One region of the Methylobacterium sp. Leaf102 genome, then DNA from elsewhere that is predicted to be linked to it. Evidence: riboswitches for the same ligand, from Rfam matches in the RefSeq annotation. Region 1 holds a riboswitch; the other holds the start of a gene.

Region 1 (4,884 bases):
ACGTTGAAGCCGAAGCGGATGTTCTCGTAGCGGTAATACGCCAGCGCGTCGGCGACCACGTAGGCCGGCAGGACGAAACCGGTGCCGCCCGCGTCGCCGGCGCGTTCGCCGACCCCACGCACGCCGCCCCCGATCCCGAGGCCCGCGTAGGGGCCGGACTGGACTTCGTAGACGGCGAGCAGGCTGCCGCTGTGCTTGGGGATGTTGATGAGGGGGGCACCCACGGGCAGGACGTTGTCCTTCGTCACTACGGCGTCGGCGTAGACGTAGCCGCCGATGAGGCGCAGCTCCGGCGAGATCTGGCCCGTGGCCGTGAGTTCGAAGCCCTGGCTGCGCACCCCGCCCGCCGCGAGGGAGAAGCCGCTGTTGTTGGGGTCGGGCGTCAGTACGTTCTCACGCTCGATATGGAACGCCGCACCGGTGAGGCCGAGCGCCCCGCCATAGAGGTCGAGCTTGGCGCCGACCTCGTAGCCGATGCCCGTCTCGGGGGCGAACGGCACCCCGCGCGAGGCCGCCGCCGCATCTGGGCCGATGTTCGGCCGGAAGCTCGTGCCGACATTGGTGTAGAGGGCGAGTTCGGGGAGCGGCTGATAGACGAGTCCGGCGCGGGGCGTCGCGGCGGCCCGCGACTGCTCGACGTCGCTGCGCGGAATGCGCTCGCGGAACGACTGCTCGAAGAAATCGAACCGGACGCCGAGCAGCGCCTTCCATTCGGGGCTGAGCGCGATCTGGTCCTGGGCGTAGAGGGCCGTATTGGTCACCCGCTCGAGGTTGTTGCGCGGGATGGTGAGCGGCGGCAGGGGCTGGCCGTAGCGCGGGTTGTAGATGTCGATGGAAAACGGGTTCTGCCGGACGTTCGAGCGCAGATAGACCGTGCGGCTGTCGGTGCTCTCGCGCTCGAAGCCGAGGAGCAGGGTGTGCGCCAGGGGCCCGGTGGCGAAGCGGCCGACCACCTCGGCCTGGCCGATGGCGGTGTCCCACCGGTAGTCCCGGAAGTTGCGGTCGCGGGCAACGGTGCGATTGTCGGCCGCGATGCTCCGGACCTCGGCGGATTCGCCCTCGAGTGTGCCGGTGTTGAAATGTGCGCCGAGCCGCATCTGCCAATCGGCGTCGAAGCGGTGCTCCAAGCGGACCTGCAGGGTGTTCGAAGTCTGCTCGGTGCTCTGGCCCGGCTCGCCGAGGAAGCGCGAGATCGGCAGGAAGCCGAGCTGCCGGTTGATGGCGATCACGCCCCGGTCGAACACGATGCGGTTGTGCACGAATTCGGTCTCGACGGTGACCTTGGTGTCAGGCGTGATCTGCCAGCTGATGGACGGCGCCACGAACAGCCGGTCGCCGTCGACGAAATCGCGAAAGCTGTTCTGGCGCCCGCCCGCGAAGTTGAAGCGGTACTGGACCGTCTTGTCCTCGTTGAGGGCGCCGCCGGCATCCACGGTGCCGCGGAACTGCTCGAAGCTGCCCCAGAGGCCGCCCATCTCGACGAAGCGCTCGGCCGTCGGCTGCTTGGTGATGATGTTGACCACGCCGCCGGGATCGCTGCGCCCGAACAGGGCGCCGCCTGCGCCCTTCAGCACCTCGATACGCTCGACGTTCTGGGTGTCGGGCGGCGGCGGGAACCCTCGGTTGATGGCAAAGCCGTTCTTGAAGATCTCGGACGTGGTCACGCCGCGCACGGCGTAGCTGAACACGGTGAGGCCGCCGAAGTTGTTCTGCTGGGCGACGCCGGGGGTGTAGTTGAACACCTGGTCGACTCGCGTCGCGGCCAGATCGGTGATGACCTCGCGCGAGGCAACCGTGACGACCTGGGGCACGTCGCGCTGGGGCGTGTCGGTCTTGGTGCTGCTCACGGCGCGCGCCGCGCTGAAACCCGGCGTCGGTCCGATCAACCCGATGGCGCCTTCCGGCACGTTGAGGCCGATGCCGGTGCCCTCCACCGTGAGGGTGTCCAGGGTGACCGCCGTCTCCTCGGCACGGACCGACGGCGTCAGGGACAGGGCCGCGAGGGCGACGCCGAGGCGCAGGCCGTTTTTCAGGAGCATCGTATCGGGTCTCGAACGGGATGAGCGCCGCTCCAGCCCGTCGCCCGATGAGGGGACGCCCCCCGGCACCGGCTCAGGAGCCTGAATGGCGTTTGAAACATTATTACGTTGCGAAGCTTGGCCATGCAAGCTGAAACCTTGCACGCCGAAATCAAGCAAGCCGAGTTCGGGCACGGGCTCCGTGTCGCCGGGCCGGTTCTGAGCGGGAACGCTTTCGGGGAAGGGGTGATCGATCGCGGCCATCAACACCATCCAAATGGTTCTGGACGTGTCAGGCAGAGCAGCACGGGCGCGCGCCGACCATGACGGGCCGACGTCGATCATGCGACCCACCGGAGCACCCCGCCCGAGAGACGTTCGTCGCCAAGGCAGGTCTCCTGGCTCACGGATCGACGCCTCTGCCTGGCCTTCCCGGTGCATGGCACCAGTGACCGTTCTCGGCAGCGGCTCACCGCTCACAGTTGCGGGGGCAGCTTCGGCATCGCCCCGATGGGCTCGACCGAATTCCCTCTTAGCTCGCGATCCGAGGACCGCGAGAACCTTGACGGCTGTACGGTTCCATCCGGGTCCGGAGAAGTCAAGGCCGAGCGCCCTCGGCCGCCGATTGGAACGTCATGGCGCGAGACCTGCCGGGCCGAGACACGCAGGATCGTGGCGAGCCCCGGCGCCGCGCACACCGAGGACGAAGGCGGCGAGGTCCAGGACGCCAGCCGGCTGTCTTCCTCGGAACCCGCGGATCCGGGGCGGACGATCGATTCAGCTGCCGGAGGAGCCGCCCGAGACCAAGCGCAGACCGGGCGCGGGTCGATTCACGATGGCCTCCCCGACCTTGCGTTCCAACTCGCCGTCCCGGAACGGTTTCTGAACGATACTGTCGGCGCCGACCGCGCCGACCTTCATCAGGGCCGTGGTGTCCGCATAGCCGGTGACGAACAGAATCGGCAGGCTGGGCCAGCGTTTGCGGATCTCGGTGGCGACCTCGGCCCCATTCATGCCCGGCATCGCGAAGTCCAGCACCACGAGATCGACGCAAGGGTCCGCCTCGAGGGACGCCAGTCCCGCGAGGCCCGAGCCCGCTTCGCGCACCGCGTGACCGGCCTCCGCGAGGCGGGTGGTGGTGACCTCGCGCACAGCCGTGTCGTCATCGACGACGAGCAGGACCGATTGTCCGCCCGGCAAGCGGCCAAGCCCGCATGCGGTCATGTGGGGGGCCTCGTGGACGGCGCTCGTTCCGTCCTCGACGCGGGGCAGGTAGACTCGGATCGAGGTCCCCTCCCCGACGATCGTGTCGATGCGGATGCCGCCGCCGGACTGCTTCACGAAGCCGTAGGCCTGGGCGAGCCCGAGCCCCGAACCCTTGCCCACCTCCTTGGTGGTGAAGAACGGCTCGAAGGCGCGCGCCACCACCTCCGGCGGCATGCCCGTGCCCGTGTCGCTGACGGCCACCATCACGTACTCGCCCGGCATCGGCTGCTCGGGGCGCGTCTGGGGGCCGGTGACCGTGACGTTGGCCGTCTCGATGGTCAGACATCCCCCGACTACCATGGCGTCGCGCGCGTTGATGGCGAGGTTGAGGATGACGAGTTCGATCTGGGTCGCATCCACCAAGGCCGGCCACAGGTCGGGCTGCAGGGTCGTCTCGATGCGCACCGCGCCGCCGATGGAGCTCTGGAGCAGGTCGCGCATGGAGGCGACGGTCTGGTTCAGACTGACCGGGGTGGGCTCCAGCCTCTGGCGGCGGGAGAAGGCGAGGAGCTGCGCCGTGAGATTCGCGCCCCGATCCGCCGCTCCCTTCATCATCGCGAGCCGACGCTTCGAGCGCTCGGTCGAGACCTCGCGCCCGAGGAACTCGATGTTGCCCGAGATGACGGTGAGCAGGTTGTTGAAGTCGTGCGCGACACCGCTCGTGAGCTGCCCGACGGCCTCCAGGCGCTGGGCGAGGCGCAGGGCCTCTTCCACCCGCTCGCGCTCGACGATCTGCATCTGCAATTCGGCGTTCGAGGTGGCGAGTTCCCGCGTCCGCTCGGCGATGCGGAGTTCCAGCGTATCGTTGAGCGCCTGAAGCGCGGCCTCCGCCCGGCGCTTGTCGGCCTTCGCCTGGGCCTCCGCCAACGCCCGCAGGACGGTGCGTGGAAGACGCTCGAGGCGCTGCTTCGTGATGTAGTCGACGGCGCCGTTCTTCAACGCCTCGACGGCGGTCTCCTCGCCGAGGGTGCCGGACACGAAGACGAACGGCGTGTCCGGGCACTGCTCCCGTGCGACGGCGAGGGCGCTGATGCCGTCGAAGGTCGGCAGGACGAAATCCGCGAGGATCAAGTCATGACGGCCCGGTAGGGCGGCGGCGGCGAAATCGGGGCGGTCCATCACCCGATCGATCACGTAGGGGCGCCCCATGCCGTCGAGGGCGGCCTCCACCAGTTCGGCGTCGAGATCGCTGTCCTCCAGGTGGAGGATGCGGATCGCGTCGTCGGCGTCCATCAGGTGTTCGATGGCCAGCCTCCCTTGTGCGGCGGCGGCTCGTTCAGGACGGCCCAGAACACGCCGAGTTCCTGGATGGCCGAGAAGAATTCGTTGAACCCAACGGGCTTCACCACGAATGCGTTCACCCCGAGGTCGTAGGAGCGCACCACGTCGGTCTCTTCGCGCGAGGAGGTGAGCATCACCACCGGGATGGACCGGGTCTGCGGATCGCCCTTCACCTTGGCCAGGACCTCCAAGCCATCGACCTTGGGCAGCTTCAGATCGAGCAGGATCACGGCCGGGTCCTGCAACGCCCGGTTCACGTGTGCGCCGCGCCTGTAGACGAAATCGAGCGCCTCCGCCCCGTCCCGGCAAATGACGATTT
Region 2 (4,884 bases), on a different contig from region 1:
GCCGGTGACGGCCTCGAGGCGCTTGACCGGGGTCATCACCGTCTCGACGTCGAGGAGCCCGAGACCCGGCACCGTCCGGGGCGCGCCCTCGATCCCGAACGGGTCGGCGAGGCGGCGCCCAAGCATCTGGTAGCCGCCGCAGAGGCCGAGCACCCGGCCGCCGCGCCGGACATGGGCGGCGAGATCGATATCCCAGCCCTCGGACCGAAAGACATCGAGGTCCGCGATGGTGGTCTTCGAGCCCGGCAGGAGCACGAGGTCGGCCACGGGGATCGGCTCCCCCGGACGAACCAGAACCACGGAGACGTTCGGCTCGCCCCGCAGAGGATCGAGATCGTCGAAATTGGCGATGCGCGGCAGGACGGGGACGGCCACCACCGTGCGACCCGCCGCGCCTGCTTCGGAGCCGACCAGTCCCAGAACGTCCTCCGCGGGCAGGCGGACGGCGAACGGAAAATGCGGGATCAGCCCGAGGCTGGGCCAACCCGTGTGGCGGGCGATGAGGTCCATGCCGTCGGCGAACAGGCTCGGATCGCCGCGGAAGCGGTTGACGAGGAAGCCCCGGATCATCGCCGCGTCGGCCGGGTCGATCACCGCCTTCGTGCCGACGAGGCTGGCGATGACGCCGCCCCGGTCGATGTCGCCGAGCAGGATCACCGGCGTGTTCGACGCGCGGGCAAAGCCCATGTTGGCGATGTCGCCGGCGCGCAGATTCACCTCCGACGCCGAGCCGGCGCCCTCGACTACGACGAGGTCGGCCTCGGCTTTCAGATGGGTGAAACTTTCGAGCACGGCCCCGAGGAGGCGCGGCTTCCAGCCCTGGTAGTCCCGGGCCGCGGCCTGGCCGACCATCCGGCCCTGCACCACGATCTGGCTGCCGGTCTCGCTCTGGGGCTTGAGGAGGACCGGGTTCATGTGGACCGAGGGCGCCACTCCGGCGGCCCTCGCCTGGAGCGCCTGGGCCCGTCCGATCTCGCCGCCATCGGCCGTGACGGCGGCGTTGTTCGACATGTTCTGCGGCTTGAACGGCCGCACTCGCAGCCCGCGCCGGGCGAAGGCGCGGCACAGACCGGCGACGATGAGGGATTTGCCGACATCCGAACCGGTGCCCTGGATCATGATGGCGCGGGTCATGACGGCTGGAACCTCAAAACTCGATCCCCTCCTGCGCCTTCACGCCCGCCGCGAAGTGGTGCTTCACGGAGCCCATCTCGGTGACGAGGTCGGCGGCCTCGACGAGGGCCGGCTTGGCGTTGCGGCCGGTGACGATGACGTGGAGGTCCGGTCGGCGTGCCCGGAACGTCGCCACCACGTCGTCGATGGGCAGGTAGTCGTAGCGCAGCGCGATGTTGAGTTCGTCCAGCACCACGAGGCGGATGCTCGGATCGGCCATGAGATCCAGGGCCTTCGCCCAGGCGTGCTCGGCCGCCGCGATGTCGCGGGCCTTGTCCTGGGTCTCCCAGGTGAAGCCCTCGCCGAGGGTGTGCCAGTCGATCTGGTTCCCGAAGGCCTTCAGGGCGTGCTTCTCGCCCGTGTCCCAGGCGCCCTTGATGAACTGCACCACGCCGACCCGCCAGCCGTGGCCCAGCGCCCGCAGCATCAGGCCCAGGGCCGCCGTGGTCTTGCCCTTGCCGGGACCCGTGTTGACGATGAGGAGGCCCTTCTCGATGGTCTTCTCCGCCACCTCGGCATCCTGCACGGCCTTGCGCTTCTCCATCTTCTCCCGATGGCGGTCGGCGGCGTCGCTCATGCGTGGTCTCCAAGTTGGGGTTTCACGATCATCGGCAGCCCCGCCACCATGAACACGACGCGGTCGGCCTGTGCGGCGAGGCGCTGATGAAGCCGCCCTGCCGCGTCGCGGAAGCGGCGGGCGAGGGCATTGTCGGGCACGATGCCGAGGCCGACCTCGCTGCCGACCAGGACCACCGGCCCCGGCGCGTCGGCGCAAGCGGAGAGCAGCGCCCCGGTCGCGGCCTCGACGTCGGCCTCCGCCAGGATCAGGTTGGTGAGCCAGAGGGTGAGGCAATCCACCAGTACCGGTCCGCGCGCGGCCGCGACCGCCTCGGGCAGGTCGATCGGCGCGTCCTGCGTGATCCAGTCGGCCGACCTTCGGGTGCGGTGGAGGGCGATGCGGTCGCGCATCTCGTCGTCCCAGGCCTGGGCCGTTGCGAGATACAGCCAGGGTGGCGGCTGCGCCTCGATCACCCCCTCGGCATGGACGCTCTTGCCCGAGCGCGCGCCGCCGAGGACGAGGGTCACACGGGGGAATATCTCGGTCATGGGGGGGACGGCTGCCGCATAGGGCTTCTTTAGCCCGAAACGCCCTTGTGTGGTCAAAGGCGATGCAAACGGCACAGCGGCGCGTTGTCAGGGATCGCGCGACCGCGTAGAAGCATCGGGATCGGACGGTGCCCCGGCGACGGGGTGAAAAGGGAACGCGGTGAGGGGCAAGCGCCTTGAAACCGCGGCTGCCCCCGCAACTGTGAGCGGCGACGGGCCTGCCATCGGCCACCGGAGCGATCCGGGAAGGCGGCAGGTTCCGGATGACCCGCGAGCCAGGAGACCTGCCGTCCGGCACCGGGGACCTTCGTCCTCACCTTCGACCACGGCCGCCGGCGGGGCGGCCAGGAGATCAACCGATGTCGACCAACACCCTCGTTCTGACCGGCACCCGCACCAACGAGCGCCTCGGGGCCGTTCTCGTCGCCGCGTTCCTCGGCCTCGGCCTCGTGTTCATGGCGGGCTTCGCCCCGGCGATGGCGCTCCACAACGCGGCGCACGATTTCCGCCACACCCAGAATTTTCCCTGCCACTGAGCGCCTGGCGCCTGAAGGCAGACACCCCATGATCATCCGGCTCGTGTCGGCGGCCCTGGTCGCCGGCTTCCTCGCGGCTATCGTCGCGACGGGCCTGCAGCTCGCCCTGACCTCTCCGCTCATCATCGCGGCTGAGCGTTACGAGACGCAGGCTCAAGCCCCCGTATCGCCCCCCGCGCCGGGATTCGCATCCCTCGTGGTGCGGGTGCATGGCGGACACGATCACGGCGCGAAGGACCCGGGCGTGTCCGGCGGCGAGACCGCGCCCGCCTGGCAGCCCGGACCCGGACTGCCGCGCATGGCGTTCACGGCGCTCGCCACCCTGGTGGGCGGCGTCGGGTATGCCCTGCTGCTCGGCGCAGTGCTGCTGGCCTGCGGGCGCGAACCGACACCCGAGACCGGCCTGCGCTTCGCCGTGGCGGGCTTCCTCGCCGTCGCCCTGGCGCCGGCCCTCGGCCTGCCGCCGGAACTACCGGGCATGGACGCCGCCCCCCTCGCCGATCGTCAGTTCTGGTGGGTGATGACCGCCGTCGCCACCGCCATGGGGCTCTACCTCATCGCCATCCGCCGCGCGCCGATCTCCATCGCGGGCGGCCTCGTCCTGATCGTGGCACCACACCTCGCCGGAGCACCCGAGACGAGCCACGCGGCTTCCGCCCTGCCGGCGGGCTACGCGGCCCAGTTCGCCGCACGCTCGCTCGGGATCGCCTTCGTGTTCTGGGCGATCATCGGGCTCGCCTACGGCTGGGCCTGGGCCCTGTTCGGTCGTAAGGCGACGGCGCATGCCTGACGTGGTCACCCTCTACGTCTGCACCGCCTGCCGTGCGGCCGGCGACCCGGCAGAACCCCGCGCCGGTGCGCGCCTCCTCGACGCGCTCCGGGAGGCCGTCGGTGAGCACGGCCAGACCGGCCTGCGGATCGAAGGCGTCGAGTGCCTCTCCGTCTGCAAGCGGCCATGCACCGTGGCGGTGGCCTCGGAAGGGCGCTGGACCTACGTCTACGGCGACCTCGACGCCACCGAATCCGCCCGGATCATCCTCGAAGGGGTCGGCCTCTACGGCGAGACGCCCGACGGCCTCGTGCCGTGGAAGGCGCGGCCCCAGGAATTCCGCAAGGGCGTCGTCGCCCGCATCCCGCCGCTCGCGGCGCACCCTAGTACGGACGCCGCCGAATGACCCTGGTCGAGAAGATTCCCTGCACCATCGTCACCGGCTTCCTCGGGGCCGGCAAGACGACCCTCGTGCGCCACCTCGTCGAGAACGCGAACGGCCGGCGGCTCGCGATCATCGTCAACGAGTTCGGCGATATCGGCTTCGACGGCTCGTTTCTCGCCGCCTGCGGCATCGAAGGCTGCCAAGACGAGGACATCGTGGAGCTCGCCAACGGCTGCATCTGCTGCACCGTGGCCGACGACTTCGTGCCGGCCCTGAACAAGCTCCTCGACCGAGCCGACCCACCCGAGCACATCCTTATCGAGACCTCCGGCCTCGCCCTGCCCAAGCCCCTGGTCCAGGCGTTCCAGTGGCCTGCGATCCGCTCGCGGGTCACCGTGGACGGCGTCATCGCGGTCATCGACGGTCCGGCCGTGGCGGCGGGCTTCTTCGCCGACGATCCGGCGGCCTCCGCCGCCCAGCGTGCCGAGGACACGAACGTCGATCACGACAATCCCCTGGAAGAGGTGTTCGAGGACCAGATCCTCTGCGCCGACCTCGTGGTGATGAACAAGGCCGACCTCCTCGACGCCGCCGGCCGCGAGAAGGTCCGCGCCGAGGTTCAGGCCCACCTGCCCCGCGCCGTGAAGATGGTGGAGGCCGAGCACGGCCGCCTCGATCCCCGCGTGATCCTCGGCCTCGGAGCCGCGGCCGAGGACGATCTCGACGCCAGACCCTCGCACCACGGCGAGGGCGAGGACCACGACCACGACGATTTCGACTCCGTGGCCCTGCCCGTCCCGGCCACGGCCACCGCCGAGGACCTGGCGATCCGCGTCGGTCGCGCGGCAGAGACCGCCGGCGTGCTGCGCATCAAGGGGTTCGCCGAAGTCACGGGCAAGCCCATGCGCCTCGTC

The links. A riboswitch is a leader RNA that binds a small molecule or an ion and turns the genes downstream of it on or off. The one in region 1 is predicted to bind cobalamin.
Region 2: linked by a shared signal. The riboswitch ahead of ASF27_RS09635 (CbtB-domain containing protein) and the one ahead of ASF27_RS07305 (TonB-dependent siderophore receptor) in region 1 are both predicted to bind cobalamin.

Annotation. Positions count from the first base shown of each region.
Region 1 is NZ_LMMX01000008.1:54,668-59,551, reverse strand. It holds gene ASF27_RS07305 (TonB-dependent siderophore receptor) at 1-2,039, opposite strand, end outside; cobalamin riboswitch at 2,389-2,598, opposite strand; gene ASF27_RS07300 (response regulator) at 2,796-4,517, opposite strand; gene ASF27_RS07295 (response regulator) at 4,517-4,884, opposite strand, start outside.
Region 2 is NZ_LMMX01000012.1:313,084-317,967, forward strand. It holds gene ASF27_RS09620 (cobyric acid synthase) at 1-1,134, opposite strand, end outside; gene cobO (cob(I)yrinic acid a,c-diamide adenosyltransferase) at 1,148-1,750, opposite strand; gene cobU (bifunctional adenosylcobinamide kinase/adenosylcobinamide-phosphate guanylyltransferase) at 1,747-2,280, opposite strand; cobalamin riboswitch at 2,390-2,587, shown strand; gene ASF27_RS09635 (CbtB-domain containing protein) at 2,640-2,816, shown strand; gene ASF27_RS09640 (CbtA family protein) at 2,845-3,606, shown strand; gene ASF27_RS09645 (DUF1636 domain-containing protein) at 3,599-3,991, shown strand; gene cobW (cobalamin biosynthesis protein CobW) at 3,988-4,884, shown strand, end outside.